3 regions of the Caecibacter sp. AF58-12pH5A genome follow, and region 3 is predicted to be linked to each of the others. Evidence: riboswitches for the same ligand, from Rfam matches in the RefSeq annotation. Region 3 holds a riboswitch; each other region holds the start of a gene.
The links. Region 3 has a riboswitch for ZMP and ZTP ahead of PGX44_RS04625 (formate--tetrahydrofolate ligase). Riboswitches for the same ligand answer to the same signal wherever they lie in the genome.
Positions count from the first base shown of each region.

Region 1: another riboswitch for ZMP and ZTP. It lies ahead of PGX44_RS00585 (phosphoribosylaminoimidazolecarboxamide formyltransferase); the one in region 3 lies ahead of PGX44_RS04625 (formate--tetrahydrofolate ligase).
Region 2: another riboswitch for ZMP and ZTP. It lies ahead of PGX44_RS02725 (L-lactate MFS transporter); the one in region 3 lies ahead of PGX44_RS04625 (formate--tetrahydrofolate ligase).

Region 1 covers NZ_JAQDBC010000001.1:111,016-121,811, reverse strand. The annotation lists gene PGX44_RS00620 (FGGY-family carbohydrate kinase) at 1-291, shown strand, start outside; gene PGX44_RS00615 (3-hydroxybutyryl-CoA dehydrogenase) at 680-1,537, shown strand; gene PGX44_RS00610 (enoyl-CoA hydratase-related protein) at 1,573-2,355, shown strand; gene hrcA (heat-inducible transcriptional repressor HrcA) at 2,647-3,687, shown strand; gene grpE (nucleotide exchange factor GrpE) at 3,702-4,274, shown strand; gene dnaK (molecular chaperone DnaK) at 4,311-6,173, shown strand; gene dnaJ (molecular chaperone DnaJ) at 6,197-7,423, shown strand; ZMP/ZTP riboswitch at 7,549-7,630, shown strand; gene PGX44_RS00585 (phosphoribosylaminoimidazolecarboxamide formyltransferase) at 7,682-8,857, shown strand; gene ylxM (YlxM family DNA-binding protein) at 9,045-9,365, shown strand; gene ffh (signal recognition particle protein) at 9,393-10,745, shown strand; gene rpsP (30S ribosomal protein S16) at 10,792-10,796, shown strand, end outside.
Region 2 covers NZ_JAQDBC010000003.1:88,665-99,460, reverse strand. The annotation lists gene ptsP (phosphoenolpyruvate--protein phosphotransferase) at 1-806, opposite strand, end outside; gene PGX44_RS02745 (HPr family phosphocarrier protein) at 869-1,126, opposite strand; gene PGX44_RS02740 (PTS fructose transporter subunit IIABC) at 1,205-3,163, opposite strand; gene pfkB (1-phosphofructokinase) at 3,193-4,098, opposite strand; gene PGX44_RS02730 (DeoR/GlpR family DNA-binding transcription regulator) at 4,095-4,889, opposite strand; gene PGX44_RS02725 (L-lactate MFS transporter) at 5,061-6,350, opposite strand; ZMP/ZTP riboswitch at 6,433-6,516, opposite strand; gene PGX44_RS02720 (D-alanyl-D-alanine carboxypeptidase family protein) at 6,572-7,606, opposite strand; gene rsmG (16S rRNA (guanine(527)-N(7))-methyltransferase RsmG) at 7,653-8,366, opposite strand; gene mnmG (tRNA uridine-5-carboxymethylaminomethyl(34) synthesis enzyme MnmG) at 8,356-10,239, opposite strand; gene mnmE (tRNA uridine-5-carboxymethylaminomethyl(34) synthesis GTPase MnmE) at 10,276-10,796, opposite strand, start outside.
Region 3 covers NZ_JAQDBC010000006.1:29,468-40,263, forward strand. The annotation lists gene aspS (aspartate--tRNA ligase) at 1-1,689, shown strand, start outside; gene PGX44_RS04615 (nitroreductase family protein) at 1,809-2,384, opposite strand; gene PGX44_RS04620 (histidine racemase CntK family protein) at 2,622-3,443, shown strand; ZMP/ZTP riboswitch at 3,504-3,582, shown strand; gene PGX44_RS04625 (formate--tetrahydrofolate ligase) at 3,636-5,315, shown strand; gene PGX44_RS04630 (cyclodeaminase/cyclohydrolase family protein) at 5,461-6,066, shown strand; gene PGX44_RS04635 (metal-dependent hydrolase) at 6,197-6,862, opposite strand; gene PGX44_RS04640 (hypothetical protein) at 6,872-7,267, opposite strand; gene trmL (tRNA (uridine(34)/cytosine(34)/5-carboxymethylaminomethyluridine(34)-2'-O)-methyltransferase TrmL) at 7,451-7,939, shown strand; gene PGX44_RS04650 (YlbF/YmcA family competence regulator) at 7,957-8,304, shown strand; gene murB (UDP-N-acetylmuramate dehydrogenase) at 8,306-9,220, shown strand; gene typA (translational GTPase TypA) at 9,333-10,796, shown strand, end outside.

The DNA of each region.
Region 1 (10,796 bases), on a different contig from region 3:
CTCACGGTCACTGAAGGGGGCAGCCGCGATGCCCTGTGGAACCAGATCAAGGCCGATATGCTTTCGACACACGTCCAGACCTTGCAGGTAGCCGGCGGGGCCGTGCCGACGAACTGCCTCGTCGCCGCCCGGGCCGTAGGCGATATTACGAATTTGAAGGCTGTCCTGCAGCAGCGTCTGGCCGTAAAAGACAGCTATGAACCTCATGCAGAACTGACGACCTTATACCGCAAGCAATATGAAAAACGCCGTCATATATTAGCGGCTCTCAATAGCACGGAAACGGTGTAAGAGTTCGTGAATGTGCACAAATTCACAAATAGGAACTGGTGTAATATAACCAGTTCCTATTTATTTTCATTCTAAAATGGTATAAAACGTTATAAATAGTACAAGCTACCTTGGCGGCCTAACAGAATATACGGAATCATCATAGAGTAGAAATAATCATTACACTAAGTCATAAACATCGATATATAAGTAAATAAAAAGCATAAATAATGCATTTTCTGCATATAGAAGCACAGAAATTTATAAAATATATCTATTTTTTAGTGGACTTTTTTTGCAAACGTGTTATACTATGAATGTAAGCAGTGCATCTTAATTATTGTCAAATGTGATTTTTTTTTGATCACAAAAGTGAAAAAAATCACGCTAATAAAAGGAGGAGTTTCACATGTTCAAAAAAGTAATGGTTATTGGTGCAGGCACAATGGGTTCCGGTATTGCTCAAGTATTCGCTGAACACGGCGTAGATGTAGTTCTTAACGATATCAAACAAGAATTCATCGACGGCGGCATGAAAAAAATTGACAAACAGCTGACGAAAAAAGTTTCCAAAGGCAAAATCACGGAAGACCAGAAAGCTGAAATCCTTGGCCATTTCGAAGGCATCGTAGAAATTACGGAAGAAAACATGAAAGACGTAGAACTGGTTGTTGAAGCAGCTATCGAAGACTACAAGATCAAGAGCCAGATCTTCAAAAACCTCGACGAAAAATGCCCGGCTAACACGATTCTCGCTTCCAACACATCTTCCTTGCCGATCACGAAAATTGCTACAGCTACAAACCGTCCGGACAAAGTTATCGGCATGCATTTCTTCAACCCGGCCCCTGTTATGAAACTGATCGAAGTTATTAAAGGCCTGGCTACTTCTGATGAAACCGTTAAGACGGTTGTCGACGCTGCTAAAGAATTGGGCAAAGAACCTGTTGAAGTTGCTGACTTCCCGGGCTTCGCTGCTAACCGTATCGTTGTTCCTATGCTGAACGAAGCTATCTATGCTTTGATGGAAGGCGTAGCTACAAGAGAAGGTATCGACGCAGTTTGCAAACTCGGTTACAATCATCCAATGGGACCTTTGGCTCTGTGCGACCTCATCGGTAACGATGTTGTTCTCCACGTTATGGACGTTCTTTATGAAGGTTATGGCGATCCTAAATATCGTCCGTGCCCGCTTCTCCGTAAATATGTTGCAGCTGGCTACCTCGGCATGAAGACTGGTAAAGGCTTCTACGACTACAACAAATAATAGGCTGACAAGCATATTTAAGGAGGTCACATCATATGGAATTCGAAAACATCATTTTCAAAGTAGAAGACGGTATTGCTACCTTAACGATCAATCGCCCGAAGGCTTTGAACGCTCTCAATAAAGCAACTGTAGAAGATATCGAAAAAGCTGTTGACTACATTGCTGAAAGCAAAGACATCCAGGTTGTTATCATTACCGGTGCTGGTGAAAAATCCTTCGTTGCTGGTGCTGATATCAAAGAAATGGCTAACTATGGCCCGGCTGAAAGCGGCAAATGGGCTGCTTATGGCGCAGGCGTCATTACGAAGATCGAAAAATTACCGCAGCCTGTTATCGCTGCAGTAAACGGCTTCGCTCTGGGCGGCGGCTGCGAAATCTCCATGGCTGCTGATTTCCGGTATTGCTCCGAAAACGCTATCTTTGGCCAGCCTGAAGTAGGCCTCGGTATTATCCCTGGCTTCGGCGGCACACAGCGTTTGGCCCGCCTCGTTGGCCTTGGTATGGCTAAAGAAATCATTTACAGCTCTAAGAACATCAAAGCTGATGAAGCCCTGCGTATTGGCCTCGTCAATAAAGTTGTTCCGCAGGCTGAATTGATGCCGGCTGCTATCAAAGCTGCTAAGAAAATCATGGCTCAGGGACCTGTAGCCGTTCAGATCGCTAAAAAAGCTATCAACAACGGTATCAATGCAGATATCATTACGGGCCTTGCTTTCGAAAGCAACGTCTTTGGCCTTTGCTTCGCAACGGCTGACCAGAAGGAAGGCATGAAAGCCTTCATGGAAAAACGTAAACCTGAATTTACGGGTAAATAAGGTTTACCTCATTTCACTGTGATTCCTAGTCATAGGGATTTCTCCTTAATTGGGTACGGCGGCATACATATGCCGCCGTACTTTTTGTGTATTAAAAAAAAGACATATTATATATGTATATAAACAAAAGCCGGCCCGGAAAAAAAGACAAAATCGAAAAAAAATCTTTGACTTTTTGACTAATTTACCTTTTTTCCATTGACAAATGGCTTTAATCATGCTATCTTTTATATAGTTATTAGCACTCAAATAAAAAGAGTGCTAATGCTAAACGGCATAGAGGTGAGACGTATGGATTTGGATGAAAGAAAACAGAAAATACTGCAAGCTATCATTCAGGATTACATCACATCTGCCGAACCTGTCGGATCCAGAACGATTGCGCGTAAATATGATTTAGGTGTCAGTGCAGCGACGATCCGTAATGAAATGTTTGATCTTGAAATGATGGGCTATCTCGAACAGCCGCATACTTCGGCGGGACGGATTCCTTCCATTAAAGGCTATCGTTTTTACGTAGACTGTCTCTTGCAGCCGGCAAAGATTACGAGCGATGAAAAACGGTTCGTAGAAGCCTGGTTTGAGGACAAGATGAGCGATGTCGATCAAATATTCCAGTCCACGGCACAAGGCCTGGCACGGATTACGCACAATGTCACGCTGGTCATGACATCTCAGCAAACGAGTTCGAAATTGAAGTATATACGCTTTCTGCCCTTAGATCACCGCCGGGCGATCATGATCGTCGTCACGGATACAGGACAAATTGAAAACTGTATTTATGCGAAACCGGATGGCGTAGATGTAGATGATCTGAACGTCGTAGCTGAAAAATTAACACGCTGCCTTGCAGGAGTGCCCTTATCGGAAATCAACATGGACGTTCTGGAAAAATTCCGGGGAACTGTTGTAGACGACCTCGACTTATACCGGACGGCATTCCGTTCCTTGCATAAGGCGTTTCGGAAGAAACAACAGTTGTATAAAGGCGGCACGATGGAGCTTCTTAACAAGCCGGAATTCAAGGATGTAGATAAAGCCAAAGGCTTATTTACCATGCTGGAAGAGCAGGATGTAGTCGCTAACCTGCTGCACGACGAAGGTGAAAAGGGCAACCGTCCTGTAACGGTACGCATTGGTGAAGAAACCAAGCTTTCGCCCATCAACGATTGCAGCATCATCGAAGCCACGTTCACGGCCAATGATATGGTCCTCGGTAAAATCGCTGTATTAGGCCCGACGCGTATGGAATATGCGAAAATCATCAGCCTTCTGGATTTTATGAAGCAGCATGTAACAAATATCCTGGAACATTACCACGACGATAAATAGGAGGGATGCAGGCAATGAGTGAAGAAGAAAAGACGACGACAACGGCTGCAGAGGAAACGACGCAGGCCGCTGATGAAGTAATAGCAGAAGAAACGCCGGCAGAAGAAACGGACGAAGCAGCTGAAGCAAAGGCTGCCTCTGATGCAGAAGCTAAAGTAGAGGAAATGAAAAACCGCTACCTGCGGCTTCAGGCCGATTTCTCGAATTTCAAGAAACGGACAGCCGGTGAAAAGCTGCAGATTTCTGAAGTCGTAAAAATGGAAGTACTCCAGAACATCCTGCCCGTCATCGACAACTTCGAACGGGCCTTACAGGCCCCGCAAGATGCCATGACAGACGAAATGAAGTCCTTTGTAGACGGGTACGACATGATCTACAAACAACTCATGGGCGTTCTGGAAAAAGAAGGTGTTACGAAAATTGATGCTGTAGGCAAACCGTTTGACCCGAATTATCACCAAGCCGTCATGCGCGTAGAAAGTGAAGAATTCGACAATGATATGGTCGTGGAAGTCCTGCAGGAAGGGTACTTGCTGGGCGACAAGACCTTGCGTCCGGCAATGGTAAAAGTTGCATTTAACGGTTAAACATCGTAGAAAGTATAGGATTGGAGGAATTTTACTATGGCTAAGGTTATAGGTATTGACTTAGGTACAACAAACTCGGTAGTCGCTGTTATGGAAGGCGGCGAACCGACAGTAATTACGAACACGGAAGGCTCCCGTCTCACACCGTCCGTTGTCGGTTTTTCGAAAACAGGCGAACGCCTCGTAGGCCAGCTGGCTAAACGTCAGGCTGTTTCCAACCCGGAAAACACAATCGCTTCCATTAAACGTCACATGGGCGAAAATTACACCGTAACGATTGGTGACAAAAAATACACACCGCAGGAAATTTCCGCTATGATTCTGCAGAAACTGAAAGAAGACGCAGAAAGCTATTTGGGCGAAAAAGTAACCCAGGCCGTTATTACCGTACCGGCCTACTTTAACGACAGCCAGCGTCAGGCTACAAAGGACGCCGGTAAAATTGCCGGTCTCGACGTTCTCCGTATCGTCAACGAACCAACGGCTGCAGCTCTGGCATATGGCCTCGATAAAGGCGGCGACGGCAAGATCCTCGTCTTCGACTTGGGCGGCGGTACATTCGATGTATCCATCCTCGAACTGGGCGATGGCGTCTTCGAAGTAAAAGCAACAAATGGTAACACCCACCTGGGCGGCGATGATTTCGATAACGCTGTCATGAACTGGATGGTTTCCGAATTCAAATCCCAGACCGGTATCGACCTCTCGCAGGATAAGATGGCTGAACAGCGCCTCAAGGAAGCTGCTGAAAAAGCTAAGATTGAACTTTCGACAGTTCTTTCCACAAACATCAACCTGCCGTTCATCACAGCCGATGCAACAGGCCCGAAACACTTGGACCTCACGCTGACCCGTGCTAAATTCAACGAACTCACAGAAAGCCTCGTACAGGCTACGATGGAACCGACCCGTAAAGCCATTGCTGACTCCGGTCTCTCCATCAACGAAATCGATAAAATCATCCTCGTCGGCGGTTCCAGCCGTATCCCGGCTGTTCAGGAAGCTATCAAGCAGATCCTGGGCAAAGAACCGAGCAAAGGCGTCAACCCTGATGAATGTGTAGCCGTTGGTGCTGCTATCCAGGCCGGCGTCCTCGTAGGCGACGTCAAAGACGTATTGCTCCTCGATGTTACACCGCTTTCCCTCGGCATTGAAACTTTGGGCGGCGTCTTCACAAAGATCATCGACCGCAACACGACGATCCCGACATCGGGCAGCCAGGTATTCTCCACAGCTGTCGATAACCAGCCGTCCGTTGACGTACACGTCCTCCAGGGCGAACGTGAAATGGCTGCTGACAACAAGACACTGGGCCGTTTCGAACTGACCGGTATTCCGGCTGCTCCCCGTGGCGTACCTCGTATCGAAGTTACCTTCAACATCGATGCCAACGGTATCGTTAACGTAACGGCAAAAGACCTCGGCACTGGCAAGGAACAGAAGATTACCATCAAATCCTCGTCTGGCCTCGACAAGAGCGAAATCGACCGCATGGTCAAAGAAGCCGCTGCTCACGAAGCAGAAGATAAGAAACGTAAAGAAGGCATTGAAGCCAAGAACAACGCCGATTCCCTGATTTATCAGGCCGAAAAGACGATTAAAGACCTCGGTGACAAAGCCGATGCATCGAAGGTTTCGGAAATCAAATCGAAGATTGCCGACCTGAAAGAAGCTGTAAAGACTGACGATGTAGAAAAGATCAAAGCTGCATCGGAAGCCTTGACGAAACCGCTCTACGACCTGACCAGCGAAATGTACAAGCAGGCTGACGCACAGCAGCAGGCTGGTGCCCAGCAACAGGCCGGTGCACAGCAGCAGGCAGGCGCACAGCAGAGTGGCCAGAGTGATGAAAAAGTAGTTGACGCTGACTACAAAGTAGTCGACGACGACCAGAAGTAAGTAGATAAAGAGGGGCTGCCCATATGAGCAAAAGAGATTATTATGAAGTACTTGGCGTTCCCAAAGATGCCAGCGAAGCGGATATTAAGAAAGCCTTCCGTAAATTGGCTATAAAGTACCATCCTGATAAAAACCGGGACAACCCTAAGGCTGCAGAAGAAAAGTTCAAGGAAATCAACGAAGCCTACAGCGTCTTGTCTGATAAGAACAAGCGCGCCCAGTACGACCAGTTCGGCATGGATGCCTTCCAGAATGGCAACGCTTCCGGTGCCGGCCAGGGCTTTGGTGGCTTCGGCGGCTTTGGCGGTTTCGGTCAGGGCGGCTTTAGCCAAGGTGGCTTTGGCGGTTTTGGCGATATCTTTGATTCCTTCTTCGGTGGCCAGGGCAGCCGTCAGTCTAACGGTCCGGAACGGGGGGCAGACCTCCGTTTCGACGTAGACATTTCTTTCAAACAGGCTGCTTTTGGGACGGAAATGGAAATCCAAGTACCAAAAGATGAAATCTGTGATCACTGCCACGGCGAAGGCGCCGAACCGGGCAGCAAGGTAGATACTTGCCCTGTCTGCCACGGCACAGGCCAGCAGCGGGTCGTACAAAATACGCCCTTTGGCCAGATGGTCAATGTCCGTACGTGTTCCCATTGCGGCGGCACAGGCAAGGTGATTCACGAAAAATGTAAGAAATGCCATGGCGAAGGCAAGGTCAATGTACGCAAGAAATTGCAGATCAAGATTCCTGGCGGCGTCGATAACGGCTCGCGGCTGCGCGTAGCCGGTGAAGGCGAAGCAGGGGTTCGTGGCGGTGGCTACGGCGACCTGTACGTCTATATCTTCGTCCGCGAAGATCCGAACTTTACGCGCCAAGGCAACGACATCGTATCGCGCCAGACCATCAGCTTTGCCCAGGCGGCACTGGGCTGCACCATCCGCGTCGATACGCTGGACGGCAAGGTAGATCTGAAAATCCCGGCAGGTACGCAAACCGGTACGGTCTTCCGCATCAAAGGACATGGCGTACAAATTCTCGGCAGCAGCGGCCGGCGCGGTGATCACCACGTACAGGTCAACATCAACACGCCAAAACGCATGAATGCCAAGCAGAAAGAGCTGCTTAAAGAATTTGCTAAAGCCAGCGGTGAAGACTGGGTGGGGGAGACTAAAGACGAAAGCATCGTAGACAAAATCAAGAAAAAAGTCTTAGATGTCATCCGCCGCATGCAACGCCCGGAAGCACTCGTCAACCGCACCTAACATACACAGCCAGGCTGTATTCCCAAAAGGATGCAGCCTGGCTTTTAGTATGCAAAAAACGTCCTTTCCCTCGTAACGACGAGGGAAAACGTTGACATAAGGGTATGTTACTTTGTATAATAAATACGGAAGCATGTGACTGACGGAGAGTGGACTAGAAACCACAGGGAGCATGCCGATGTAGAGCCGACCGTCTGGGCAAAGAGTCCGGAAGTGTCGGTATTTTTGTTTATTAGGGACAATATGGGAGGATTAATCATGAAAGAACTGCAATTAAAGTATGGCTGCAATCCCAACCAGGCTTCGGCCCGCGTATATATGAAAGACGGCAGTGATTTGCCCTTTACGGTACTCAACGGCCGTCCAGGTTACATCAATCTGCTCGATGCCCTGAACAGCTATCAGCTCGTAAAGGAACTGAAAGAAGCAACGAAGCTGCCGGCAGCAGCGTCCTTTAAACACGTCAGCCCGGCCGGCGCTGCCGTAGCCAATGAAATGAGCGATACGCTGAAACGCATTTACTGGGTCGACGATTTGGAATTATCCCCCTTGGCTACGGCCTATGCCTGCGCCCGTGGTGCCGACCGTATGAGCTCGTACGGCGATTTTGTCGCCCTTTCCGACGTATGCGACGTACCGACGGCAACGCTCCTCAAGCGTGAAGTATCGGACGGCGTCATTGCTCCGGGTTACACAGATGAAGCCCTGGCTATTTTGAAGACAAAGAAAAAGGGCAACTACTGTGTACTCCAGATTAATCCCGATTACGTACCGCAGGTTTCGGAAACGAAAGAAGTCTTCGGCGTTACCTTCGAACAGGACCGCAATAACGTAAAAATCACGACGGACCTTTTTGGTGAAATCCCGACACAGAACAAGACCATCACTGAGGCAGCCAAGCGGGATCTCATGATTGCCCTTATTACCCTTAAATATACCCAGTCTAACTCCGTATGCTACGTAAAAGACGGCATGACCATCGGCGTAGGCGCAGGCCAGCAGTCGCGCGTACACTGCACGCGTCTGGCCGGCAACAAAGCCGATGTCTGGTGGCTCCGCCAGAACCCGAAGGTATTGGCTTTGCCTTTCCGCGACGACGTACGCCGTCCGAACCGCGACAACGCGATTGACGTCTACATCTCCGATGACTACGAAGACGTCCTGGCCGATGGCATTTGGCAGGATCTCTTTACAGAGCAGCCGGCACCGCTTACACGGGAAGAAAAGAAAGCCTGGATTGCCCAGTTGCACGGCGTAGCTCTCGGCAGCGATGCCTTCTTCCCCTTTGGCGACAATATCGAACGGGCTCACCGCAGCGGTGTAGATTTCATCGCCCAGGCCGGCGGTTCCATCCGTGACGATAATGTCATCGAAACGTGTGACAAGTATGGCATTGCCATGGCCATGACCCATGTCCGCCTGTTCCATCATTAATACTCATAATACGTACTGGAGAGAAGGACTGCGTCCCTGGGACCACCGGTGGCGCAAGCCTTCTTTTTTTGCGTCCGTGTGCGGGAAAAAGAAAAGAAATTTCCAATCTGACAAGTAGAAGTACTTGACAGCGTTTTCCTCATAGGGTATACTATCACAGTACGAGTTTGCACGAGGTGGTGAAACCATGATTGAAGACGTAGTACGCAAGGGCCGGCTCCTCGATATATACGGGCCGCTCCTGACTGAACGGCAGCGCCGGTGCCTGGATATGTATTTCAATCTCGATCTCAGCCTCAGCGAAATCGGTGAAGAACTGCAGATTTCCCGGCAAGGCGCGTACGATATGCTCAATAGAGCTTCGAAAGCACTGGAAAGCTATGAAACACGACTGCAGCTGCTCACGCGCTTCGATAGCGTGCGGGCCCGTATCGACCAGGCCGTAAGCCTTCTCGATACAGGAGAAACAGCTAAGGCCCGGGAAACACTGGAACGTATAGAGTTGTAATTTCGTCATGACAAAGGAGGCTTCCTCATGGCATTCGAAAGTCTTTCCGAACGATTTCAGGCAGCCTTTAAAAAGCTGCGCGGCAAAGGCAAACTGACAGAAGAAGATGTAAACGAAGCGCTGAAAGAGATGCGCCGCGCCCTCCTGGAAGCGGATGTCAACTTTGCCGTCGCCAAGGATTTCATCAAGCGCGTCCGCGAAAAGGCTGTAGGCGAAGAAGTATTCGGCAGCCTGAACGCATCCCAGACGGTCATCAAGATCGTCCGCGATGAATTGACGGAGCTCCTGGGCGGTACGCAAAGCCGTATTGCCATGGCGAGCAACCCGCCGACGATCATCATGCTCGTTGGTTTGCAAGGCGCCGGTAAAACGACGACGGCAGCCAAGCTGGCCAAAAAATTGAAACAGCAGGGCAAGAACCCCATGCTGGTCGCAGCCGACGTATACCGGCCGGCTGCTATTACACAGCTGCAGGTGCTCGGCAAGGATTTGGACGTGCCGGTCTACACAGAAGAAGGCAGCCAGGATCCGGTCGCTATTTCCCAGCACGCTGTGCCGTACGCGCTCAGCCACTTGAAGGATGTCGTCATCATCGATACGGCAGGCCGTCTCCATATCAATGAAACACTCATGGATGAACTGGTTAATATCAAGCAGAGCGTCAAACCACACGAAATTCTCTTAGTCGTCGACGCCATGACCGGCCAGGACGCTGTTACGGCCGCAACGGCTTTTAATGAAGCCCTCGGTATTGACGGCATTATCATGACCAAGCTCGACGGTGACGCCCGCGGCGGTGCGGCCCTTTCTATCAAGGCCGTCACAGGCAAGCCGATCAAATTCATTGGCGTCAGCGAAAAGCTCGACGGTCTCGAAGAATTTCACCCCAATCGCTACGCGTCGCGTATCCTCGATTTAGGCGACGTCGAAACGATTATCGAACGGGCCCAGGAAGCCTTCGATGAAGAATCGATGGCCGAAATGAAACGGGCCATGAAGAGTAATTCCTTTACCTTCGACGATTTCCTTTCCCAGCTCAATATGGTCAAGAAAATGGGCAATATGAGCAGTCTGGTCAGCCTCATCCCGGGCATTGGCAAGTACAAGAAGGAAATAGATAAAATAGACATGGACGGCCGGGAGTTCAAACATATTGAAGCCATTATTCAGTCCATGACGGCGCAGGAACGCGCCAGCTCCAATCCGAAAATGCTGATTAAGGATAGCCGCAAACGCCGCATTGCCAAAGGCAGTGGCACGCGTGTGCAGGATGTCAACCGCCTGCTTAAACAGTTTACGGATATGCAGAAGATGATGAAACAGGCGAAGAAAATGCAGGGTAACAAACGACGGGGCTTCCTGCCGCGTCTGCCTTTCTAAGGGGCTCGTCACGAGCCGTGTATACTAACACAAGGAGGTGAAACTCATGAT
Region 2 (10,796 bases), on a different contig from region 3:
TCTACGGTCTTGCCGTCTTTGGTTGCCGAAGGCAGGCCGCGGACCAATTCCAGCCTCTTACGGCGATCTTCTTCTTCCTTTTGAGCCTGTTGCATCCGGGCGAGTGTTTCCGCATCGGGATTAATATAGACCGTACCGGTCGTACCATCGACAATGGCCAACAGGCCATCTACGTCCTGATGGAGCTGTGTCCCCGTATTGACAATAGCCGCAATGCCCAGTGTACGGGCCAGGATGGCCGTGTGGGAGTTGGCACTGCCGCCTGAAGTGATAAAGCCCAAGATTTTATCCGTATCGAGCTGCATCGTTTCACTGGGAGCCAGATCATCGGCAGCAATAATCACTTCATCGTATTTACTGAAATCAATCCCCTGGCCGCCGCACAATTCCTGTTCTACCCGGCGGGATATATCCAGCACATCTGCGGCCCGGGCCTGCATATACGCATCATCCATTTCCCGGAACATAGTGGCAAACTGCTGGGCCGTATTCTCAACGGCCGCTTCGGCATTGCACTGTTTTTCTTCAATCTGGCTGACGATAGAATCGATGTAATCATCATCTTCGAGCATCATCTGATGTACTTCAAATACGGCTGCCTGTTCTTCGCCGACTTTTGCCAGGGCCTTTTCATACAGGGCCTGGAGCTGGCGGATAGCCGCTTCCCGGGCTGCCTGGAAACGGTCGATTTCTGCTGCTACATCTTCGACTTTACGTTCTGCCGTAGAAATAGTATTGCGATGAAACAGTGCCAGCGGCCCAATGGTAATGCCCGTATTGACACTTTTTCCTTTGAGTACTAACATGGGAACCTCCTTTGAAAGACAGGGGAGAATCGCCCTGGCAATTCTCCCCATATGGTGATAACTTAGAAATTTTCCTTCAAAAAGGCTTCCATAGCGGCAGCGGCAGCGTCTTCATCAGCACCTTGTGCCTGAACGGTTACGGTTTCGCCCTGTTTAACACCTAAGCCCATGACGGTAAAGATCTTCTTCAGATCGCCTTTCTTGGTCCCCTTTAAGATAGTCAGGGTAGAAGCATATTTTTTTGCTTCTTTTACGAGCAGGCCTGCCGGACGGGCATGAATACCTTGGGGATCTGTAATAGTAAACGTAAATTCTTTCATGATAGTTCCTCCTTTAAATGTGATGATACGTATATATATAGTGTACGTTACGTACAGCAGAATCGCAAGAGAAGGATCTTATTCCTGCGGCTGGGCTTTGCGTATAAGGCCCAAGAGAACGGCCGCAACGACCGTGCCAATAGCCAGGGCCGCTAAGTACATGGGCCAATTGTGAACGACGCCAAAGACGAAGATCCCGCCATGCGGCGCCGGCAGGGTGCAGCCGAAGAGCATGGAAAGCGCACCGGCTACGGCTGCGCCAATGGCACAGGAAGGAATGACATGTAACGGGTCAGAGGCCGCAAAGGGAATGGCCCCTTCTGTAATGAAGGAAAGGCCCATAATAAAGTTGGTAATCGTCGACTGCCGTTCTTTAGGCGTAAATTTTCCCTTGAAGAGCAGCATGGCCAGGGAAATAGCCAGCGGCGGTACCATGCCGCCGACCATAACAGAAGCCATGATACCTGAGCTGACAGCCGCGCCGGATGCACTCATGAGCGAAGCCGTACCAAAGACATACGCAGCCTTATTGATAGGCCCGCCAAAGTCGATAGACATCATGCCACCGAGGATAAAGCCGAGAATAATCCGGCTTGACGTCGACATGGAGTTCAGTGCGTCAGAGAGCCACTGATTGAAGATGGCCATAGGCGGATTGATGATGTAGATCATGATGACGCCAATGAGGATCAGCCCTAAGACCGGATAAAGGAGGACCGGCTTAGTCCCTTCCAAGGACTGGGGCAGGCGGGCAAAGACCTTTTTCAATAAGACGACTACATAGCCCGCAATAAACCCGGCAAAGAGAGCACCGAAGAAACCGGAACCGCCTTGCGTCGCCAGGAAACCGCCGACGATGCCCGGCATGAGGGCCGGCCGTTCACCAATACTGACGGCAATGTAGCCGGCCAGGATCGGCATCATCATGCTGAAGGAAAGACCACCGACGGTCTTTAAAAAGGCTGCCAGCGGCGTGCCGGAACCAAAGTTGCCCGACCCTGCGTTGCCCATATCAAAGAGAAAGGCCAGGGCAATGAGAATCCCGCCGCCAATGACGAAGGGGAGCATGTGAGAAACGCCATTCATCAGGTGTTTATAAATCTGCCGGCCGGCACTTTCACCGCCTGCGGCGGCTGGCGCATTGCTCGCAGCGGCGTGCGTACTGTGAAAGACCGGTACATTGCCATCGAGTACCTGCTGAATGAGATGCTCCGGTTCTTTAATACCGGCAGCCACTTTTACAAAGAGAACGGGCTTGCCATCAAAGCGGTCCGTTGCCACATCCTTATCGGCTGCGACGATAACGCCGGCAGCCCGCTGAATATCGGCGGCTGTGAGGACATGCTTGGCGCCGCCGGAACCATTCGTTTCAATTTTAATTTCAACGCCCATTTCCTGAGCTTTATTTTCCAGTGCTTCGGCTGCCATATACGTGTGGGCAATGCCCGTCGGGCACGCCGTTACGCCAATGACGTAGGGCTTTTCTGTTTCTGTCTCAGGTGCCGCCGGCACAGGTGCTGCCTGTGCTGCCGCTGCTTCCGCCGCTTCGGCTTCCTCTTCGGCTTCCTCTTCGGCCAGCTGCGCTGCTTCCGCCTCATTGATAACCGCTAAATATTCCTGCGGCGACGCAGCCTGCATCAGGCGGTCGCGAAAGTCATCGTCCATGAGCATACGGCTCAAACGGCTCAATACTTCCAAATGAATATCTGCCCCGTCAGCCGGAGCGGCAATCATGAAGAAGAGATACGCCGGTTCTTCGTCGAGGCTTTCATAATCGACACCGCCACGGACGATCATGGAAGCCAGGCCGGGATTTTGTACGGCATCGGTCTTGGCATGCGGAATGGCGATTCCTTCGCCAATGCCCGTACTGCCTTCTGCTTCACGGGCCAGTACGCCGGCCTTATAGGCACTGACATCCCGCAAATGACCACCCTTAGCCATCAGGTCTACGAGGTGATCAATGGCTGCCTCTTTGTTGACGGCCTGTGCCTGGAGATCAATACTGTCGAGTTTTAATAAATCTGCAATACGCACGGGATTTCCCCTCACTTTCCTACGAGTATCTATAACGTTTTATAGAGAGCACGGATTTCCTGCTCTGTAGCCAGCCATTCCTGAAAGGCTGTGGCACTGCCGGCACACAAGCCCAATTTTAATGCTTCTTCCAAATTGCCGCCAGACGATTCATAGCCTGCCAGGAAACCGGCAACCATACTGTCTCCGGCACCGACGGAGTTGACCATCTTGCCCTGTGGTGCTTCGCGGCGGTACACCTGTCCATCTTCACCGATGAGCAAGGCTCCGGCTTCACCTAATGACACGAGTACGTTGCGGGCCCCCATAGACTGGAGCCGTTTGCCACAGGTAATGATTTCTTCATCTGTATGCAGGATTACACTGAAGAGTTCGCCTAATTCAAATTGATTCGGTTTGATCAGGAAGGGATGATAGGCAATGACATTGCGCAGAAGATCACCTGTCGCATCGACGACAACGCGGATCTGCCGTCCCTGAAGCCGCTTCATGATAGCTTCATACATGTCGCCTGGCAGGACAGATGGGATACTGCCGGCCAAAACCAGCGTATCGCCGGCCTCTAAGGTCTGTATTTTTTCCCACAGGAGCTGCAGCTTAGCTTCCGGTATGTCCGGTCCCATACCGTTGACAGCCGTTTCATCGGCAGCACTGATTTTCAAATTGATGCGGGAATTTCCCTGATCGAGCGTAATAAAATCACAATCGCCGCCGTTCTCTTTGCAAAGCCGGACGATCTCCTGGCCGGTAAAGCCGGCCGTAAAGCCCAGAATCCGGGCCGGAATATGCAGGTTGCCCAGGACCAGGGCCACGTTGATGCCCTTGCCGCCCGGGTAGATCATTTCCTGTTCAGCCCGGTTGATGGCTCCTGTTTCAAAGTGTTTCATGCGTACAACATAATCCAAAGAAGGATTAAAGGTTACCGTGTAAATCACAGTACATGCACCTCCGTTAACTGCTGATACGAGCTAAAGTCCTGAATGCGTTCGTTTTTGGCAGTAATAATCGTAACATCCGGTAATTCGGCAAAGGTAATATGCGAAGCAAGGCCAAATTTACTGGCATCGGCCAGGATATATGCCGTATTACAGCGAACGACAGCCGCTTCTTTGGTAGCCGCTTCTTCAATATCCGGCGTCGTACAGCCTTCATGAAGACTCAGTCCATTAGCCCCAAAAAAGCCCTTCGTAAAGTGATACCGGCTCAGGAGCTGTATGACCTCACTGCCGACGACGGAAGCCGTCGTCCCTTTGACATGGCCTGCCAGGATCCTGACCTGGCAGCCATTACGGGCCAGTTTCTGTGCTAAGGGCAGGCTGTTCGTCATAAACGTCGCCGTAGAGCCAGAGAGGAAATCTGCCATTTGTTCCACTGTCGAGCCGGCGTCGAGATAAACGAAATCGGCCGGTCCGATTTGTCCTGCCGCATATTGGGCAATACGGCGCTTTTCCGGCAAATGAAAGGCATATTTTATTTCTAACTCTTCCATGTTTGCTTCATAACCGGCTGCATCGGAAGGGATAGCCGTAGCACCGCCATGGACACGGCGCAGGCGGCCAGCCTGTTGCAGTACAGTCAAATCCCGGCGTACGGTAGCCTCTGAAATATGAAAATAATCAACCAGTTCCTGTACAGAGGCGGCACCGCCAGCGTTGACAATGCGTACGATTTCTTCCTGTCGTTCTTCTGTAAGCATAGCGTCACCTGTCTTTTTTCTATGTATCATTCCTTATATCTGCCTTTATTATATAATCATAATCAATCATTTTCAATCATTTTTAGTGACTATGTTTAAAAAGCAATCATTTTCAATCATCCATCTAACTACGATATACCGGGACAAAAAAATCCCCCAGGCAGTACCATACTGCCACGGGGGATAGGGGTTAAACAGAGCTTAGCCTTTCACTTCCGCCTTCTGACGGACAGGACGGAGGCCTTCCGCATCACGGCAAACGATGCCATGACGGGTCTGGTATTTGAGGAAGAGCATCAGTGCTAAAGCGCCGACGAAGAAGGCCGAGAAGACCTGCAAGGTAACGGCATAGCTGTTCGTCGTTTCTTTAATCAAAGCCAGCAGCAGCGGACCGGCGACACCGGCAGCGCCCCAGGCCGTAAGAATACGTCCGTGAATGGCACTGAGTTCCCGTGTGCCGAAGAGGTCCGAAAGGTATGCCGGCATGCACGAGAAGCCGCCGCCATAGCAGGTGATGATGAGCAATACGAGAACCTGGAAGCTAAAAGAATTAGTCACCTGAGAAAGCTGCCAGAAGGCGACGATTTCAATGGCAAAGAAGAGGACATACGTAGCCGAACGGCCAAGGTAGTCCGATACGGTAGCCCAGGCGATGCGGCCGGCACCGTTCATAAACCCGATGATACCGACCATGGAAGCAGCGGCCATGGGCGACATGCCGACGACTTCCTGAGCCATAGGGGAGGCGACGGCCAGGAGGGCAATACCACAGGTAATGTTGGTAAAGAAGAGAAGCCAGATCGTGTAGAGCTGCCACGTCTTCATCGCCCCTTTGACCGTAAACTGGGGCAGGGAATCGGCATAGACGATCTTTTTCTTTTCCCCGGCCTGACGCAGGGCCAGATCGGCCTGAGGCACTTCGCCTGCTTTAGGCGGCGCCAAATACAGCGAAGAAGCTGTCATAATGGTCATATAAACGGCTCCCAAGATGAGGAAGTTGGGAATAAGACCTACGTGCTGCACCAGAAGCTGCATAACCGGACCGGCGATCATGCTGGCAAAACCAAAGCCCATGATGGCCAGACCCGTAGCAAAGCCACGGTTATCGGGGAACCATTTGACCAGTGTCGAAACAGGTGTAATATAGCCTGTACCCAGGCCGATGCCGCCTATGACACCATAGCAGATATAGAGCAGGGGCAGGCTGTGGAAATACAGGGCAGCAGCCGTACCAAACATGCCGCTGCAGAAGAAAGCCATCGATAAAAGACCTGACTTGCGCGGTCCGATTTTCTGGACAAAGCTGCCTAAAAAACCTGCTGACAGGCCTAAGAATAAAATGGCCAGGGAGAATGTCCACGTCGTTTCCTTCAGGGAAAAGCCCATGGACTCCATAATCGGGCGGGTAAGGACGCTCCAGGCATAGACACTGCCAATGCAGATGTGAATCCCCATAGCGGACAACGCAATAAGCCAACGGTTCTTTTTCATTGAATCCATCTCTCCTTTGCGGTCGGCCGGCACACAGGCGCACAAAAAGAAGCGCCGGCCGGCTGGCCAAAGCATATTTTCATATCTTTGCCCAGACGGTCGGCGCTTACTACTGCGATACAGTCCACGTGGTTGTTCCACTGATCCGTCAGTCCTGTATCGGAATATTCATGATGTTCTTTTATTATAGCAAGAAAGAGTCTTATGTCAAGAATTAATTTTTATGACTCTGCTCCTTGGGCATTGGCAGCAGAAAGGGCCTGTACCTGTCTCTGCTGAGCTGCAATAGACGATAAGGTCTGTCCTGCCGGTGCATTGCGCAGGACATAGGCTTCTTCTGCATCCCGGTCAGCAGCTGTCGCTGCGGCAGTTTCGCTTTGTGCCGCAGCCGCCTGGCTCGTCGTCTTAGCCGCCGGTGCAGCTGTCGTCTGCGGTGCTGTCGTATCCTTTAACTGCGAAAAACCATACGTGAGCAAGCTTTGGGCATCGGCAGAACGGCTCTGCGAATTGAGTATCGAAACGACGAGAGTATGGCCATCACGCGTGGCCGAAGCGACGAGGCAAGGACCGCCTTCGTTCGTCACGCCCGTTTTGACACCGTTAGCACCGCTAAAGCCACTGGTCAGGAACCCATTGGTCGTTTCACAATGCTTGGTCCCGCTATCGATATAGGGCATATCGTAGGACGTGTGGTTTACAAGGCCGCGGAAATCAGAGGACTGCATCGCATAGGCTGCGATTTTCGCCAAATCGCGGGCTGTCGAATAGTGCTTGGCATCAGGCAGGCCGGTAGGATTGGTAAAATGCGTGCCTGTCGCGCCTAAGGCGGCAGCCTTGGCATTCATTTGCTGCACAAAATCAGCTTCTGTCGGCGCTACCGTTACGGCTGCGTCTATGGCCGCATCACAGCCACCGACGGTCATCATACCGGTCAGGGCATGACGCAAGGTCACTTTATCACCGGCATAAAGGCCCAGCTTGCTGACATCGCCAGGCAGCTGCTGGGAAGCCGGAGCAATCGTAAGAGGCTGATCCAGTTTCCCCGATTCTACACCGAGCAGACTGGTCATAATCATAGTCGTACCACCGGGATACATGCGGTGATCTGCATCCTTGGCGTATAATTCTTTCCCCGTATTGGCATCAATGACACAGGCCGACTGTGCATTGATTTCCGGTGCAGCTGCCATGGCGGCCGCCGTACCCAGGGTAAAGCAGGCTGTAAGCAGGACCAGAATAGATTTTTTAAGAGACATGCTGACACACCCTTTCTATAGGCTGAAAAATATGAATTCAGCTCCATTATAACGGATTTTTGGCAGCCAGTGTAGGCTTGCGCGGATATTTTAAGGGACTCTTGGCGTTCTTGCGGATGTAGAGGACAGCCCGCTTATCTGTAAGCCCCGGCAAGGTCACAGGACGCACAGCTTCCAGGGTCCCTCCTAGCACAGCCAGAGCATGGCCGGCTTCTTTGATTTCCTCTTCATATTGTGCCCCCTTAAGGGCAATGAAAACACCGCCTGTACGCACATAGGGCAGTGCCCATTCGCAGAGAATATTGAGGCGCGCAACGGCCCGGCTGGTAACGACATCGAACTGTTCCCGGTAGGTCTTGTCATGGGCTTTTTCTTCAGCCCGGCCGTGGAGAAATACAGCTCCTGTCAGCGTTAGTTCTGTCGTGACCTGTTCCAGGAAACGCAGCCTTTTTTGCAGGGAATCGAAAAAAGTCATGCGCAGGTCCGGCCGGTAAATGAGCAGGGGAATACCGGGAAAACCGGCGCCAGTGCCTAAATCGAGGCAGGCAGCGCCCTTAGGAAAATACGCGTCCCCATAGCAGGAAAGGCTGTCTGCCATGTGCTTGACCGCTACTTCTTTGGGTTCTGTAATGGCCGTCAGGTTCATGACCTTGTTCGTTTCCAAAAGGAGTTCTTCAAAGCGGCAGAACTGGCTGAGCTGCTGCTCGCTCAGGGAAATATGCATAGCCGTCAGAACGGCAGTCAATTCATTACGAAACATGATTGCCCTCCCGCTTGTTTTGTTCCAGCACGATGAGCAGTGCCGTAATATCGGCCGGAGAAACACCGGAAATACGGCTGGCCTGGCCGAGGGAACGGGGACGGATAGCATCGAGCTTCTGCCGCGCTTCGGCAGACAGCGTATCGATATCTGCATACACGATAGTATCCGGCATGAGTTTTTGTTCCAGCCGGTTCATTTTTTCTACCTGTTCCAGCTGGCGGTTAATATAGCCTTCATATTTGATCATGATTTCGATTTCTTCTTTTACATCAGCATTCAGATCGGGCAGCTCGAAGACTGTCTGCAGCCGGTCATAGGTCAATTCCTGGCGGCGCAGCAGTTCATAGGCCGTAAGCCCAGTATGTACCGGTGCTGTCCCCAAGGCCTGCAGCTTTTCTCCCATGGCCTTGCTGGGCGTAATAGAAATGGCCCGCAGCGCAGCTATGCCGTCGGCAATAGCCTTTTTTTTGGCGCAAAAGCGGTCGTAGCGTGCCTGGCTTACGAGACCCAGGTCGTAGCCCTTCTGGGTGAGGCGCAGGTCTGCATTATCCTGACGCAGGATGAGACGGTATTCACTGCGGCTGGTCATCATGCGGTATGGTTCTTCCGTACCCTTTGTGACCAGATCATCAATCAGTACGCCGATATACGCTTCGGCACGCGTTAAAATAAACGGTTCTTTTCCCTGGACCTTGCGGGCTGCATTAATACCGGCCATGAGTCCCTGGGCGGCAGCTTCTTCATAACCGCTGGTCCCATTGGACTGGCCGGCGGAAAAGAGGCCGCTGACCTGCTTTGTTTCCAAGGCCGGGGTCAGCTGCAAGGGGTCAAGGCAATCGTATTCAATGGCATAGCCCGGACGCATAATGCGCACGTCTTCCAGGCCCGGAATGGTATGCAAAAATTCATACTGCACATCAATTGGCATACTCGTACTCATGCCCTGGACGTACATTTCTTCCGTCGCTTCTCCTTCCGGTTCAATAAAGAGCTGATGCCGTTTCTTGTCGGCAAAGCGGACGATTTTCGATTCGATAGAAGGGCAGTAGCGCGGGCCAATGCCTTCAATCGTACCATTACACATAGGTGCCCGGTCCAGATTTTCCCGGATGATGCGGTGTGTTTCTTCATTCGTAAAGGTCAGCCAGCAGCATTCCTTGTTGCGGTTTTCCCGTTCCGACATAAAGGAAAAGGCGTGACCGTCTGTATCGCCTTCTTGAATGGTCATTTCCTCCGTCCGCAAGGTCCGCCGGTCGACGCGGGCAGGCGTACCGGTTTTAAAGCGCATGAGATGGAGGCCTGCCCCGAGCAGGGAAGCCGACAGGTCTTCAGCCGACCGCTGTCCTACCGGGCCGCCGGAGTAGGTGCACTCGCCAATGATGATTTTCCCCTTTAAGTACGTACCGGTCGCCAAAATGACACAGGCCGCCTTATATACTTCACCTAATTCCGTACGGATGCCCGTTACCTTGCCATCTTCGATGAGGAGGTCCGTCACCATGAGCTGGCGTACATCGAGATTTTCCTGATTTTCCAAGGTTTTCGTCATGGTCATCTGATAGAGCTTTTTATCCGACTGGGCCCGCAAGGAATACACAGCCGGCCCTTTGCCTGTATTGAGCATGCGCATTTGCAGGCATGTCCAGTCCGTATTGATGCCCATTTGTCCGCCTAAGGCGTCGATTTCCCGCACTAAGTGGCTCTTACCGGGGCCGCCAACGGCCGGATTACAGGGCATGAGGGCAATATTATCCAGGTTAAGCGTGGCCATCAGTGTTTTAGCTCCCAAACGGGCACTGGCCAGGGCCGCTTCACAGCCGGCATGGCCGGCACCAATGACGATGACATCGTATGTATCTATGACAAACATGGAAATTCCTTCCTTTGCGTAATGTATGAACTCGTATTATTTTCCCAAACAAAAACGGCTGAATATTTCTTCTACAATATCGGCATGAACCGTTTCCCCCGTAATGGATCCCAAAAGGTCCCAGGCTTCGCGAATATCGACGACAGCACAATCGAGAGGCATGCCGGCGGCCAGGGATTCCTGGGCCCGTGTCAAGGCGGCTGCACTTTGCCGCACCAGCTCGATATGCCGCGTATTGGTCAGGAGGGCACTCTGGCCGTCCATCAGGCCGTGGGCCAGGACTTCCTGGAGCAGGCGCTCTTTTAATGCATCCATACCGGCGCCTGTATTGGCTGAAATAGGACATACAGGGAAGCCGTAGTCCGTCAGGTCAGAGACGGTCACTTCTTTTTGCAGGTCTTCTTTATTTAAGACGATAATGGCTTTTTTGCCCTTTACCGAGGCGAGGATCTGACGGTCTTCTTCCGTCAGGGCCCGGGAGCCGTCAATGACTACCATGACGATATCGGCCCGGTCCAGATATTTCCGGGCCCGGTCGACACCTATCTTTTCGACAG
Region 3 (10,796 bases):
GACCACGGCGGACTGATCTTCATCGATCTCCGCGACCGCACAGGTATCGTCCAGGTCGTCGCTTCGCCGGATTATGAAAAAGAATCCTTTGAAAAAGCAGAACAGGTTCGTACGGAATATGTTCTCGTCGTCCGTGGTATCGTCCGCATGCGTGACGCTGATACGGTCAACGACAAGATGAAAACCGGTACGATCGAAGTACGCTGCGAAGAACTGCGCATCTTGAATTCCTCCAAGACACCGCCGTTCTACATCGAAGACAACATCGACGTCGACGAAAAGATCCGCCTCAAATACCGCTACCTGGACCTGCGCCGTCCGGAAATGCAGAACAACCTGATCATGCGCCACAAGGTAAAGCACGCTATGCGTACGTTCCTCAACCAGCATGGTTTTATCGATATTGAAACACCGGAACTGTGCAAGAGCACGCCGGAAGGTGCCCGTGACTACCTCGTACCGAGCCGTGTCAACGATGGCAAATTCTACGCCCTGCCCCAGTCGCCGCAGATCTTCAAACAGCTCCTCATGATCTCCGGTATGGACCGTTACTACCAGATCGCCCGCTGCTTCCGTGACGAAGACCTGCGTGCCGACCGTCAGCCGGAATTTACCCAGCTCGATATGGAAATGAGCTTCATGAGCCAGGAAGAAATCCTGACCCTCGTGGAAAACATGGTTCACTACATCTTTGAAGAAACCCTGGGCCACGACGTCAAGCTGCCGATTCACCGTATGACCTGGGACTATGCCATGGAAAACTACGGCTCCGATAAACCGGACCTGCGCTTCGACATGAAGTTTACAGACGTGACAGACCTCGTCAAAGACACGGACTTCAAGGTCTTCCGTTCGGTCATCGAAAACGGCGGCCAGGTCAAAGCCATCAACGTCAAAGGCGACGCCGGCATTCCCCGTCGTGAACTGGACGGCCTCGTAGAATACGTCAGCCATTACGGTGCCAAAGGCCTTGCCTGGATCGGCTTCCTCGAAGACGGCACCCTGAAGACACAGATCAAGAAATTCTTTACAGAAGACCAGCTCCGCGCCATCGGTGCCAAATGCGGCGCTGAAACGGGTGACCTCGTGCTCATGATCGCCGATAAACCGGCCGTCGTAGCCGCTGCCTTAGGCGAACTGCGTAAAGAAATGGGCCGTCGTATGGGTCTCATCAACGAAGACGAATTTGCCTTCACCTGGGTTGTTGATTTCCCCATGTTCGAATACAGCGAAGAAGAAAAACGCTATGTCGCTATGCACCATCCGTTCACGGCTATGCGCGACGAAGACCTGGACAAACTGGAAACAGATCCGGCCCACGTCTATGCCAAAGCCTACGACCTCGTCCTGAACGGCGTCGAACTGGGCGGCGGCTCCCTGCGTATTTACCAGCCGGACGTACAGAAACGCGTATTCAAAGCCATTGGCCTGACACCGGAAGATGCCGAACAGAAATTTGGCTTCCTCCTGCGTGCCTTCGAATACGGTGCACCACCACATGGTGGCCTGGCCTTCGGTTTGGACCGCATGATCATGCTCATGCTCAAACGCAAATCCATCCGCGACGTCATCGCCTTCCCGAAGACGCAGAACGCCATCGATCCCATGAGCGAATCGCCGTCGGAAGTTACGAAGAAACAGCTTCACGAACTGCACATCCAGCTCGAAGAAGAAATCGTCAAGAAATAAAAAGCAGAATCATACAAAAAGAAACCTGGCCCGGTGTCAGGTTTCTTTTTGTATAAACGGACAAAAAACGCCACACCCTGCGGCGTGCAAGGTGTGGCGTTACTCGAAAAGGAGACCGGTCAGATAATCGTATAGCGTCCGTCTTTACGGCGCGGCGCTGCCGGTGCCTGGTCCGGGTGGCCCAAGGTTACCATGGCGACGAGCTCGCCCTTATCCGGCGCAAACGCTGCGTGTATCTGGTCGTCGACACCGCCCGAAAGGGGCGCCGTCAGCCAGCAGCTGCCCAGGTTCATGTCCGTAGCCGTAAGGAGCATGTTTTCGATGGCAGCAGCGACGCTTTGAATGGCTGAAAGGCGCAGCGTATAGTCATCCTTCAGCAAGAAGGCAAGAATACATACCGGTGCGCCGCCTAAGAGACGGACGAAGGCCGACGTATCGGCAATCACCTGGGGATGCTTGGCAAAGCGGGATTTAAAGTAGGGCATCAGGTTATTCGTCGCGATGGCCATGATGTTCTTCAGGCGCTCCATGTTTTCTTTGCTTTCGATGACTACAAAATACCAAGGCTGCAGATTGCTCGACGACGGGGCCATCATGCCGGCCGTCAATATTTTTTCAATTTCTTCCCGCGTCAGCGGTTCGGGTGTATACTTGCGGATACTGCGTCGTTCATTGATTGCATTTGCTACTTCCATAGTAAGGCTCCTTTCTAAGCGTATATGTAATCTCATCGTAATACACGACGACGGCCCCTGTCAATGGGACGCCTGTCCCGTCAGACACCGGGTGGCGGCCAGGTGGCAGAGAATCTGATTTATTTTCTCCATAAGACTGAATATGTGGGCCGAATATGCTATAATAGATAACATGTAAGCCGCCTGGCCGTTTTTCGTGGAGCCAGATGCGGAAATGATCCTATTTGAGGTGCAGAAATGATACAGGAAATCCATTATGTAAAAGCTGACCCTAGTGGCAACACGACCATTCTCGTACTGGATGAGATCCCTCCGTCGGAACACGCAACCATTGCAGAAAAGCTGTTGCAGCCTGACTGTGTCGGCGCAGAACAGGTCGCCTTTTTATCACCGTCCAACCAGGGCGCCCAGATCCGGCTCGATATGATGGGTGGTGAATTTTGCGGCAACGCGTCCCGTTCGGCCGCAGCCTATCTCTTGTCCCAGTCGGGAGCAGAGGCAGGAGAGTACATGATTTCCTGTTCCGGCTGCAGTGCTCCCTTGCAGGCCCGCGTACAGCGTGGTGAAGAAGACCAGGTCTACGATGCGTCCATTGACATGCCGCTGCCAAAAAAGATGGACACGGTCAGCCTCGACGTAGGCAATACGGCCTTTCGGTTTTACCGCGTAGCGTTGCCGGGAATCGTCCATTTTGTTCATTTTACGACAGCCCTCAAAAATCTGGATCGCGACCAGATCTGGAAAGCCGTATACAATTTTGCTTCGACCTTCCATTACGAAGCCTTTGGCCTCGACCTCGTCGACCGCAAGACACTGACCATGATTCCGGCTGTGTACGTAACGGCCACGAAGACCCTCTATTGGGAACAAAGCTGTGGTTCCGGCTCAGCCGCTACGGCAGCGGCCCTGTCCCAGCTGTGCGGCCATGAAATCGCCTGTGAAATCCGTCAGCCTGGCGGCATGATTACCATTGAAGCAGCCGTCAGCGATGGAGAAATAAAGAAAATCCACATCGGCGGTCCTGTGCGCCTGGAAAAGGAACAATGTGTACAGCTCTAGGCCACTGAGCAAAAGAAATACTCATATTGACAAGGCCAGGCCTGGCCTTGTATAATAACACCATAGTCATGTGACTGACGGAAGTGGACTAACCACATGGGAGCATGATATCGAAAAGCCGACCGTCTGGGCAATAGTCCGGAGGGCCGGCTATTTTTCTTTACATTTATGGAACAGGAGCTGATTTCCAATATGACTAAAGTATTGAGCGACATTGAAATTGCGCAGCAGACGACATTGGAACCGATTGTAAAGATTGCAGAAAAAGTAGGTTTGACAGAAGACGATTTGGAATTATACGGTAAATATAAAGCGAAGATCTCCTTCGACGCCATTAAACGCCTGTCAAAAAATGAAGACGGCAAGCTCGTCCTGGTCACGGCCATTACGCCGACTCCGGCCGGTGAAGGCAAGACCTTAACGACCATCGGTCTGGCACAGGCACTCAATAAACTGGGCCATAAAACCATGACGGCCCTGCGTGAACCGTCCTTGGGACCTGTCTTTGGCATCAAAGGCGGCGCTGCCGGCGGCGGCTATTCCCAGGTTCTCCCCATGGAAGATATCAACCTCCATTTTACAGGCGATATGCACGCTATTACAGCGGCCAACAACCTCTTGGCTGCAGCTATCGATAACCATGTCCACCAGGGCAATGCCCTGCGCATTGACGTGCGCCGCATCGTCTGGAAACGCGTCATGGATATGAATGACCGGGCCCTGCGCGACATTGTCGTCGGTCTGGGCGGCAAAGTCAACGGCTTCCCCCGGGAAGATCATTTCATGATTACCGTCGCTTCGGAAATCATGGCCGTTCTCTGCCTGGCCAGCGACCTCATGGATCTCAAAAAACGCATGGGTGACATCATCGTTGCCTACGACTTGGACGGCCAGCTTGTTACGGCACGGCAGCTCAACGTCGACGGCGCCATGGCCATTCTCATGAAGGATGCCATCAAACCGAACCTCGTCCAGACGACAGAAAATACGCCGGCCCTCGTACACGGCGGTCCCTTTGCCAATATTGCCCACGGCTGTAACTCCGTCGTCGCCACCAAGCTGGCCCTCAAGATGGGAGAAATCACCGTTACGGAAGCCGGCTTCGGTGCCGACCTGGGCGCAGAAAAATTCATGGATATCAAATGCCGCTTTGCCGGCATCAAACCGAATGCAGTCGTCATCGTAGCCACCATCCGGGCTCTCAAGATGCACGGCGGCGTCGACAAAAAGAATCTCCAGACGGAAAACCTGGCAGCTCTCGAAAAAGGCTTTGCCAACCTGGCTAAACACATTGAAAACATGCGTAAATACGACGTGCCCGTCCTCGTAGGCATCAACCGCTTCCTCTCCGATACAGATGCGGAAATCGCCCTCCTGACGAAGCTCTGCGAAGACTACGGCGTCGACGTAGCCCTCAACAACTGCTGGGCTGAAGGCGGCCAGGGCGGTCTCGACATGGGCCGCAAGGTCTTACAGCTCCTCGCGCAGCCTAAGACCCCGTACAAACCGCTCTACGACGTCAACGACACGATCCTTCACAAGCTGGAAATCCTGACCAGGGAAATCTACGGCGGCGACGGCGTCATTCTCGAAGGCAATGCACCGAAGCAGATTGCCGAACTGGAAAAGCTGGGCCTCGACAAGATGCCGATCTGCGTCGCTAAGACCCAGTACTCCCTGTCGGATAATCCGGCCCTCCTCGGTGCACCGAAGAACTTCAAAATCACCGTCAAAGATGTACGCGTCTGCACCGGTGCCGGCTTTATCGTCTGCCAGACGAGCAACATCATGGTTATGCCGGGCCTGCCGAAGGTTCCTGCAGCCAACCGCATGGACATCGACGAAAACGGCGTTATTACAGGCTTGTTCTAAGTCTGCAGCAGGTGTAAAATAGACCTATCACAAATTCATCCGGCAAGGCCAGGCGCAGCCTGCTTTGCCGGATTTCTTGTATAGTCTGCAAGAAAATACAGGACGAAAGGTGCGAATCACAGTGACAGAGTTACAATTTTCCCATATGCCCATCGATGATTTTTTGGCCGCAGCTGCGTCTAAGGAACCTGTTCCCGGTGGCGGCGGTATCGCGGCCCTGACCGCTGCGTCGGCGGCTGCCCTGGTAGAAATGGTAGCCAATCTGACGATCGGCAAAAAAGGCTATGAAGATGTAGAACGGATCATGGTACAGATCAGGGACCAGGCCGCTGCCCTGCGGCAGCGCTACCTCCGGGGCATTGCTGAAGATGCCGCCGCTTTTGATGCGGTCATTCAGGCTGTACGCCTGCCGAAAACCACAGAAAAGCGGAGCGAACACGTACAGGCAGCCTTCAAACGGGCTGCGTCCATTCCCTTTTCCTTAGGCCAGGATATTTTCCAGCTCCTGCAGCTCTCCGAGCAGGCCGTCCAGTTCGGTAACGAATGGGTCATTACCGACGGCGCTATTGCGGCCATGAACGCCCGGGCTGCCATGCGCTCGGCCTTTTACAGCGTCCGCGTCAATCTCCATTCCATCCGTGACGAGGCCTTCGTGACGGAGATGATGAAGGCCATTACGGCGACGGAAGAAAAGGCTGTCCTCATCGAACAATCTGTAGAACGAAAATATCACGAACGCTGCGGTTCGTAAGACACGAAAAAAGCCTATGCTGCCGGTTTTGATAGGCTTCCCTCCAGGTAGACATGAGAAATGATAAAATCTCACGCTGTTTGGAAGGGAGCATATCAGTGGGTGCAGACATAGGCTTTTTTTGACCTTCTTATAATTCCACCGTATCTTCGACCTGGATGACCTGTGCGGGAATGTCGTATTTCTGCTTGAGCAGTTCCGCAAAGCCATAGGGATCGGACTCGATAATGGGCCACGTGTTGTAATGGATCGGAATGACCAGCTTAGGCTGAATCCAGCTGGCCGCCAGGGCTGCGTCTTCCGGCCCCATCGTGAAGTTATCGCCAATGGGCAGGAAGGCCACATCGATAGGACCAAAGCGGCTGTGCAGTTTCATATCCGAATAAAGGCCCGTATCGCCGGCATAATAAATGCGCTTGCCGCCGATTTCCATAATGCAGCCACAGGCCAGACCGCCGGGCACACCGGCACCATGCAGGGCCGGTGTCAGACAGACCGAACCGAAGGGAAACCGCGCCGTGCCGCCGATATGCATCGTATGGGCCTTGCAGCCGGCTGCCATGGCCTTGCGGGATACTTCGGCCGTGCTGATGACCAGGGCATCGTTGTGTTTGGCGATGAGATCGGCGTCGCCGTAATGGTCGTCGTGGCCGTGCGAAAGAAAAATGTACTGGCACTGTACCGTTGCCGGATCGACATGAGTCCAGCGGTTATCTGTGAAAAAGGGATCGAACTGAACGGTCGTCGTGCCGTCAGACAGGCTGAAGCAGGAATGGCCGTAATAGGTACACTTCATGAAACCACCTCATTTGCTGAATTTTTCAAACCAATCGTTCAAGGCTTCCTTCGGATAGGGCGCAGCCATGACCTGACGGATACGCTGCTGCATGGCTTCGTAGTCAGGCAGGGGATAGACATCCTTGTATTCGTCGTAGAGCACGCCAAAGTCGCGCATGTGCAGGTTGGCATAGGTTTCCCCGTAAATGGAAAAGCACGTCGGACAGATCGTGATGAAGACGGCTTCCTCGTCGTGCGTACGGGCGTCGTCAAAGACGCAGCAGCGCGTGTAGAGCTGGATCTTGCCAAAGAGCTGGTGCAGGTAATCATAGAGCTGAGACGTCAAAACCGGTTCGAGCTGAAGCATCTTGCAGCCGGGAGCAAAGTAAATCGGGTATTGGGCAATGTTGTCCATTTCATCCATAAAGAGCACCTCACTTTTTTTACATTAAGATTCGTATTCAATTGTACGCAATGAAGATACATTGTACGTCTGTATCACTTACATTATAATAGAAAAGAAGGGAAAAGGAAAAGGTTTCCGCCAGAATACGTCTTGTACTTACAAGGGAAATCCTGTACAATATGCCATGGAAGGTGATTAACAATGCATATTGTAATGGTAGAACCGGAAATACCAGGAAATACAGGAAATATTGCCCGCCTTTGCGCGGCCAATCATATTACACTGCATCTCGTAAAGCCTCTGGGCTTTTCCATTGATGATAAACATCTGAAGCGGGCCGGCCTCGATTACTGGCCCCTCGTAGATGTGCAGGTACATGAAAATTTTGCCGAAGTACAGGAAAAATACAAGGGCCATCATTTCTACTACCTGACGACGAAGTCGGAACAGTGTTATACGGATATCCAGTTTACGAACGATGACCTCCTTGTCTTTGGCAAGGAAACAAAAGGGCTGCCGGAAGATCTCTTGAAGCAGTATCCTGAAAGCTGCTTCCGTATCCCTATGGTGGATAAGGCGAGAAGCCTGAACCTATCCAACTCCGTCGCCATCGTCTCGTATGAAGCCCTGCGCCAGCTCAATTTCCCCGGCATGGCAAAAAGCGGCATTGGCATTAAAAATCTGAAATAAGAACAGGAGCATCAACCATGAGTGTATATGACAAAGCGCAGGAATTAGCCCAGGCTATTCAGGCAGATGAAGATTATCAGGCCCTGCTCGCAGCAGGCAAGAAACTGGCAGAAGATGAAAAGACCATGAAGCACGTCCAGGAATTCCTTTCCCTCCAGGCACAACTGGCATACGCCCAGGCTGCCGGCGACAAACCGGTACGCAAAAAGCTGGAACAGCTCCAGCGGGCACAGGAAATCGTCCAGAGCCGTCCCCTGGCAGTTGAATATTTGGAAAAATACGTCAAATGGAACCAGGTAGGCGGCCAGATTCTGGCAACGATCCAGCAGGCCATGGCAGAAGGACTGAGCATCCTTGACAAATGATATGATGAAAGCAGTAACGGAACTCATTGCCCATATCCCGAGAGAACGGGTCCTCCTGGCAGAGCCTATGTCACAGCATACGACCTTTGCCGTAGGCGGCCCGGCAGACGTGTTGGTCCTGCCCCATACGGTAAAAGAAATGTCCCTGGCCGTGCGCGTAGCCCGCAGCTATGACATTCCCGTAACCGTCCTTGGCGGCGGCTCCAATGTCCTCGTCCTCGACGGCGGCATTCGCGGCATGGTCATTCAGCTCAATGAGATGAACCGTTTCCTCTCGTGCCACGCAACGAAAATCCTGGCCAGCTCGGGCTTTATGCTTAAAGACGTTTGCCAGTACGCCCAGGAAAACGGCCTGGCCGGTATGGAATTTGCCTGTGGCATTCCCGGTACCTTAGGCGGTGCCGTCTTCATGAATGCCGGAGCCTACGGCGGCGAAATGAGCCATATCGTTTCGCGTGTCCGCACGGTCAACCGCAGCGGCGGCGTCCGCACGTATGAAACGGCGGAATTCGGCTTTGGCTACCGCCAGAGCGCTTTCCAGAAGCTGCAGGAATACGTCGTTGAAGTAGAACTCCAGCTCCAGTACGGCGACAAAAAAGAAATCCAGGCCATGATGGACGACCTCATGGACCGGCGGCGCAGCAAGCAGCCCTTAGAAATGCACAGCGCCGGCAGTACCTTTAAACGGCCGCCCGGCTATTTTGCCGGTACCCTCATCGACCAGACAGGCCTCAAAGGCCTTTCCCATGGCGATGCCCAGGTATCGACGAAGCACGCCGGCTTTGTCGTTAATACAGGCCACGCTACGGCAGCGGATGTACTGGCCGTCATCCACGAAGTACAGCGCCGCGTCGAAGCCGCCCACGGCGTCCGCCTGGAACCGGAAGTACGGATTTTGGGAGAAGAAAAAAAGTAGCCGGATTGACTATGGTCAATCCGGCCATTTTGTGCTATACTTACAAAGTTACAACTGAAGTTGTAGCTCATGAATTAGTTTTATATTGCTCACAAGTAGGAGAGGACAGTAGATGGAACGTAAGGATATCCGTAATATTGCTATTATTGCTCATGTTGACCATGGTAAAACAACCCTGGTTGACGCTATGCTCAAACAGAGCCACGTATTCCGCACGAACGAAAAAGTAGCGGAACGCGTCATGGACTCTGGTGATATCGAACGGGAACGTGGTATCACGATTTTATCCAAAAATACTTCTGTCATGCACGATGGCGTTAAAATCAACATTGTCGATACTCCGGGGCATGCTGATTTCGGCGGCGAAGTAGAACGAGTCCTCAACATGGTTGACGGCGTACTGCTCTTGGTAGATGCGTTTGAAGGTCCGATGCCGCAGACGAAATACGTATTGCGCAAGGCTCTCGAACAGAAGCTCAAACCGATCGTCGTCATTAATAAAATTGATAAACCCGATGCCCGTGTGGCTGAAGTAGAAGATGAAGTCCTGGAACTGTTCATGGAACTCGAAGCCGATGACGACCAGCTGGAATTCCCGGTTATTTACGCCAACGGCCGCGATGGCATTGCCAAAGCTTCCATGGATGACGACAGCGACAACCTCGAACCGCTCTTTAAATGTATTATCGAAAACTGCCCGTGCCCGAAGGGCGACGTCGATGGCCCGCTGCAGTTCATGGTCACGACTCTCGACTACGATGACTATGTCGGCAAAATCGCTATCGGCCGTATTGTCCGCGGCAAGATGCGCCCGAACCAGCAGGTTATCGTCACCGATGGCGAAACACAGCGCCGTGCCAAGATCAGCCGTGTCTATACCTATGAAGGCCTGAAACGTGCTGAAGTAGAAGAAGCCTCCATGGGTGACATTGCCTGCATCGTCGGCATTTCCGACCTGAAGATCGGCGAAACCGTAACGGACCCGGAAAATCCGGAAGCCCTGCCGAAGATCAACATCGACGAACCGACACTGTCCATGATTTTCTACGTCAACGACAGCCCCTTTGCCGGCCAGGATGGCGAATTCGTCACCAGCCGTCACCTGCGTGACCGCCTCTTCCGCGAAGTACAGACCAACGTCTCCCTGCGCGTCGAAGAAACGGACAGCGCCGATGCCTTCAAAGTATCCGGCCGTGGCGAATTGCACATTGCCGTCCTCATTGAAGAAATGCGCCGTGAAGGCTATGAAATGCAGGTAGGCAAACCGGCCGTTATTACCAAAGAAATCAACGGCAAGAAATGCGAACCTCTCGAAGCCCTGACCATCGACGTACCCCAGGAATTTATGGGGGCAGTCATGGAAAAACTGGGAACGCGTAAAGCAGAAATGCTCAACATGATCGACCTCGCCGGCTACACCCGCCTGGAATTCATCATCCCTGCCCGCGGCCTCATCGGCTTCCGCAGCGAATTCCTGACAGCAACCAAAGGCAACGGCATCATGTACCACGTCTTCCACGGCTATGCACCTTGGAAAGGAGAAATTCCGGGCCGTACGCGTGGCAGCCTCGTAGCT